Regions from separate parts of the [Leptolyngbya] sp. PCC 7376 genome, predicted to be linked through region 2. Evidence: predicted binding sites of a transcription regulator. Region 2 holds the regulator's gene; the other holds the start of a gene.
The links. Region 2 encodes NtcA, which controls nitrogen genes in cyanobacteria. Its sites were predicted from a motif close to TTTGTANCNNNNGNTACAAA; they were not measured.
Positions count from the first base shown of each region.

Region 1 (3,169 bases), 2.5 Mb from region 2:
TGTACGAGAAAAGGTACGGAGAGATAAGACAATGTCACGAATTCTCTGGGTACCGAGGGTCATGGAATTGAGGATTTTTGGGAAGTCTGTGATGAGAAAGTTAAGGTCGATCGCCTCGACTTCATCCTCTATTTCTTGATTTGGTGTTGGGTAATGTTCTTGGTAGAGCTTTAGGAGTCTGAGGAGATCTTCGAGATATATGCGAGAGTGATGGATATTGCCGTGGATAAAGTTAACGGGATTATTGATTTCATGGGCGATACCTGCAACTAATGCTCCAAGGCTCGACATTTTCTCTGTCTGAACCATCTGAATTTGCTGCTGTTGTAGTTGTTCGAAGGCTTGTTCTAGCTCCTCGTTTTTTCTGCCAATGGTATTGAGCAGTAAATAGACTTGGCGGATGAGTTGGTTTAGGGAACTGGAGAGGGTTTCAATTTCGTCATCTCCCTGAACGTCAAGGGATTGGTTGAAGTCTTCTGCTTTGGTGACGCGGTGAGAGAATTCGGCAATTTCTGAGATGGGTTTGGCGATCGCCCGACTGGTAATGACGGCGACAATGGCTGCCAAGAGCATTGAAAGACATAGACTCCCTAAAATAATTAGCACACGGATTCTTTCTGCCCGTCGTAAATTATCTTCTGCGAGTTGTTCACGACGTGTAACTTCATCTAAAAAAAGCATTAGCTCTTCAGGATAGTTGACAAAGTTTGAAAATTCTTCGCTCCGGGCTAGCTCCAGTAGTTTTGTTTGGGCGATCGCCAACTCCTCATCTGTCGTTGGTGGCGCGGCTATTATCTCATCTACAAAAACGCGGACTTTTTGCCGGAATGTGGCCAAAATGGCTTCGAATTTCTCCATCGATTCATGCAAACTATCGATGTCTGCAACGAAACTTTGAGATGGTAGATTTAATATGCTTGGCATATGCTCACGGATTGAAGAAGGCTGATGCTCACTAGTCATCTCTTCGTGATGATGATGTTCCTCTTGTTCTGCTGACATCTGTGATTGAGTATCTTCATGGTGAGAATGCTCAGAAGAACCTATGTCGTTATGAAGTTGATGGTGAGCTTCTAGAATCAACTCAATTTCGTCAAGCCGATTAAAAAAAGCTTGGCTCGCTTGTTCAAATTCAGCCGGTTTTGATAAGTAAGGCGATAACTGATTTGCGAGCCGATTACGCAAAATACTAACTTGTAGCTCATTAAATAACTTACGCTCAGTTGTTGCTTCCCGTCTGAGCTCTTGGGCATGTCTTTCATAAGCATCACCCACAGCCAATCCCCCAATAATTCCGGCAAGGGCAACCCCTAGAACCACGGTATAGCCTTTGATAATGCGTCTGCGGATAGCCATAGATTTGCTAGAGAAAAATAGATATGAATGACATTGGGACTCTGTGTTGACTCCAATACATTTGCTATTTGAGATTTTTTATCTCTTTAAATCTGAATCTGTTTTTTGTGCACTGGAATTGATGTAGCGATATTTTGACAAGCTAAGTCTAATTTTCTCTGCTAGCCTTAATGTTTTTTAGACATGTTTTTATCCGTTAAACCAAAAAAAATCTAATAATTCCTTTACTGAGCTAATCCCATAAAAATGTCGCTGTCGCTTGACGTAACGGGTGATCGCCATAAAAAGGTAAGGTAAAACAACAAATGTCAAAACAGCATTTGTCCCATTGATTTTTAACAAAGTAATCGCGATAAAGTATCAAATAATACAAAAGCACCCAAATGGAATCGATACTTTAGCCAAGTACCATTAGGATAATCACTAAATCCTGTACAAAACGTCGTATCCCCCAGCTGCATTAGGTTTATCCCCCATGACTGACGCACCCAAAAAGGTCAAACTCACCAAGATTGAAAAAGCCAAAATTGAAAAACCAGGCTTAGCGATCAAAGACGAAATCGAGCAGTTTGCTCAGTCCGGTTGGGAAGCAATGGACAAAGATGACCTAATTATCCGTCTCAAATTTTTAGGCTTGTTCCACCGCCCTGTCACCCCTGGCAAATTTATGCTGCGGATGCGAACACCCAATGGCATTTTAACCAGCGAGAAAATGCGCGTTCTTGCCGAAGTTGTCAAACGTTATGGCGAAGATGGTAGCGCAGACATTACGACCCGCCAAAACCTACAACTACGAGGGATTCGCCTTGAAGATGTCCCTGATATTTTTCAGAAATTTAATGATGCAGACCTGACAAGTATTCAGTCTGGCCACGACAATATCCGTAACATCACAGGTTCCCCTGTTTCTGGCATTGACCCCGAAGAATATTTTGATACCCGTGAGTTAGCCGATAAGCTCCAAGAGATGATCACCAATGGCGGTGAAGGTAGTCCTGAATTTAGCGACTTACCTCGTAAATTCAACATCTGTGTTGAAGGAGCACCCGATAACTCTTCCCACGTTGAAATTAACGACATTGCCTACGTTCCCGCATTTAAGGACGGTGAATTTGGCTTTAATGTCCTCGTCGGTGGTTATTTCTCAGCCCAGAGAATTGCAGAAGGTATTCCGATTAATGTGTGGGTTCCCCCAGCAGAAAAAGAAGTTCTCGCAGTGAGCCGTGGCATCGTTGCTCTCTATTCCCGTTATGGTGCAGAGGAAGGCTTACGTGGTAATCGTGCAAAAGCCCGTGTTTTATGGCTCGTTGAAGCTTGGGGCGTTGAAAAATTCCGCGCCAAACTCGAAGAAGAAACTGGTTTGACTTTTGCGGAAGCTGCTCCTGAAGATGCATTCACCATGGAAAAGCGTGACCATGTTGGTGTTTATCCCCAAAAGCAAGAAGGATATAGCTACATCGGCCTACACGTTCCGGCTGGTCGATTGACTGCTGAAGATATGTTCGAGGTAGCTCGCCTCGCTGAAACTTATGGTACAGGTGAAATTCGTGCCACGGTTGAAGAGAATTTTATTATTCCCCATGTTAAAAATGAGAACGTTGACACCTTCCTCAAAGAGCCATTACTAGAGAAATTTTCGACGAATCCTTCTACGCTTGTTCGTTCTTTTGTGTCCTGTACAGGTAATCGTTATTGCAATTTTGCGCTTATCGAAACGAAGGAGCAGGGTTTGGCTCTAGCGCGGGAACTTGATGCAGAGTTGGATATTCCCCAACGAGTCAGAATGCACTGGACTGGTTGCCCGAACTCCTGT
Region 1 covers NC_019683.1:3,241,892-3,245,060, reverse strand. The annotation lists gene LEPTO7376_RS23680 (ATP-binding protein) at 1-1,356, opposite strand, end outside; gene LEPTO7376_RS14605 (ferredoxin--nitrite reductase) at 1,832-3,169, shown strand, end outside.
Region 1: a site for NtcA is predicted at 1,711-1,730, ahead of LEPTO7376_RS14605 (ferredoxin--nitrite reductase). Genes of this name have one in related genera too.

Region 2 (3,169 bases):
TGGCCTTTGATTCACAATCTTTTTAGCAATTTTCCGTGCCAAACGTTCTTCGCCATACTCATAGAAAATATCTGCCAATGCTTTCTCGCCATAGCGATTGACGATATCCGCCGCTGATAAATCTTGTCGTTGATCCATTCGCATATCAAGTGGTGCATCCATGCGAAAACTGAAGCCGCGATCGCCCTGGTCAAATTGTGCTGAGCTTACCCCCAAGTCCGCAATAATCCCATCAAACTTTTGTCCCTGCGGATCAAACTCAGCAAAATTACTCCGCACAATCGTTAGGCGATCGCCAAACCCTTTGAGCCGTGCTGATGCTGCTTCAATAGCCATTGCATCCCGGTCTACCGATGTCACTCTACAGGTCGGTGATCGCTGCAAAATTAATTCCGTATGGCCGCCACCACCGAGTGTTACATCCAGATAATGCCCATCATCACGAATCCCTAGCCCATCAACTAGCTCTTCCCGCAATACCGAAATGTGAACAAACTCTTCAGCCATAACTCCCATCACCAAAAAATAAAAAGTCCCCCTTACTCAAGGGGGATTTAGAGGGATCTATCTTTCAAGCTAGACCTTACATACCCATAATTTCGTAACCAGAATCCACATAAACAATCTGACCAGTGATGCCACTAGACAAATCACTACAGAGGAATGCCGCCGTATTACCAACTTCAGTCTGAGTTACCGTACGACGTAAAGGCGCAGTTGCTTCCACGTGGTGAATCATGTCGAGAATGCCACCAACAGCAGAAGAAGCTAAAGTACGAATTGGGCCAGCAGAAATACCATTGACGCGAATATTGCTAGGGCCAAGATCCGCCGCGAGATAACGAACACTCATCTCAAGCGCAGACTTCGCTACACCCATAACGTTGTAATTCGGAATAACCTTTACACCACCAAGGTAGGTCATGGTGACAATTGCTCCACCATCCGTCATTACGTCTTTTGCACCACGTGCCAAACGAGTGAGTGAGTAAGAACTGATACCGAGAGCCGTTTGGAAACCATCACGGGAAGTATCGCTAAACTGACCAGTTAAATCTTCACGGTGTGCAAATGCCAAACAGTGAATGAGGATATCAAGCTTGCCCCAGTCCTTTTTAACCGCTTCAAAAACTTGATCAACCTGTTCATCATCTTGCACATTACAAGGAAGGAACAAAGAAGGATTGAGAGGCTCGACCAACTTGCCGACTTTCTTCTCAAAACGACCTTTATCATCGGGTAGGTAAGTGACACCGATGTTTGCGCCCGCAGCATGGAGCTGTTGAGCGATACCCCACGCAATGGATTTATTGTTTGCAATCCCTGTGACAAGGGCATTTTTTCCGGTTAAATCAAGCATAAAGGTTCCCAAGTTTCCTAAAAATTCGGTCAAGCTAGAGCGCGTCCCATAACGCCAAAAGACCCTCTAGCCATTCGCTACTTTACGGTAAAACAGTGCAAATTCTTCAAGGACATAAGAGAGCTTGCGCTGAAAACCATAATTATTTTGAAGCAAAAATTACAAATTACCATACCAAAGTAAGATTTAGTTAAGAGAATTCATTGTCATATTAGTCCCCATAAGCGAGTGTAAGTTCCAACATCGGGGATACCCCTCAACAATGTGAGTCTATGATTTATAACTCTGACGCTGCCCAAAGCGATTTCTATCCGAATCAAGTGCCTGAATTACCCGTGAATCAAATTACCGATCTAGCTGCTGCGTTTCGACAATTTCACAGCGGCCCTTTCCCTCCTGTAGTTGAGAACTATGATCGGGGTAAAACAATTTTCTTTCCGGGCGATCCAGCTGAACGGGTTTATTTTTTGCTGAAGGGAGCTGTCCGCCTCTCACGGGTGTATGAGGCCGGTGAAGAGATTACGGTGGCACTCCTCCGGGAAAATAGTGTTTTCGGTGTGCTATCCCTCTTAACGGGTCAAAAGTCTGATCGCTTTTATCATGCAGTGGCATTCACGCCTGTGGAGCTTTTGTCCGCACCGATTGAGCAGGTTCAGAAAGCTTTGCAAGAGCGTCCTGAGTTGTCGATGTTAATGTTGCGCGGATTGTCTTCGCGGATTCTGCAAACGGAGATGATGATCGAAACACTGGCGCACCGAGACATGGGGTCGCGTTTAGTGAGCTTCTTGTTAATTCTTTGTCGCGATTTTGGTGTGCCAACGGAAGATGGCATTCGGGTTGATCTGAAACTCTCTCATCAGGCGATCGCCGAAGCAATTGGTTCGACGCGGGTAACAGTCACGCGATTATTGGGTGAGCTACGCGAGAAAAATATGATCTCGATTTACAAGAAAAAAATTACGGTTCATGACCCCGTAAATCTCAGCCAACAGTTCGCTTAACGCTACAGTAATAACGTTACGGTTTTATTTGTGGTGTGGGACAGTTTTACGATCATTAAATGACTAGTGCGTTTGTACTGATATTTTCGGTCTTGATACTAGGCGGTATCCTTGCGGCTTTGGGCGATCGCCTTGGTAGCAAAGTGGGTAAGGCCCGCTTAAGCCTGTTCAATTTGCGTCCGAAACAAACTGCTGTCGTCGTAACTGTGATGACGGGAACAGTGATTGCGGCCAGCACTTTGGGTTTGCTCTTTGGTCTGAGTAAATCGCTACGGCAGGGCGTATTTCAGCTGGATGGAATTTTAGCGAAACGCCGTAAGGAACTACAAGAAGTTAACGACGCAAAAACAAAGGTTGAAGAGGAACTCGAATTAGCCCGCCAGGATCAGCTTACAGCCCAAAATAAACTTGAAGGAATCGAAACAAAATTTGAAAATGCTCAATCACAGCTCACGGCATTTCGAGATCAAGCCTCGGTCCTAGAGAAAGAAATTACAGATTTGGCATCAGAGCAACGGGATTTAAAGACGCAGCGAGATCAACTGGCGATCCAGAGTGAAAAGCTAGCAACTCAAAGTGAACGGTTGCAAACCAAAGTAAGCGAGCAAAACGACATTATTGAGCAGCGCTCTGGACAGATTGAATCCCTAGAAACTCAGCGCCAAGATTTACAGACTGAAATTGATAATCGTGATCAGACTATCGCCAACTTAGACCAGGCGATCGCCGACAAAGACCAAGTGTTGCAAGATGTCGAATCCCAAATTTTTAGATTACAAGAACAGATTGATATTTTAGAAGCGAGTTA
Region 2 covers NC_019683.1:744,250-747,418, forward strand. The annotation lists gene rsmH (16S rRNA (cytosine(1402)-N(4))-methyltransferase RsmH) at 1-507, opposite strand, end outside; gene fabI (enoyl-ACP reductase FabI) at 584-1,360, opposite strand; gene ntcA (global nitrogen regulator NtcA) at 1,633-2,361, shown strand; gene LEPTO7376_RS03390 (DUF3084 domain-containing protein) at 2,421-3,169, shown strand, end outside.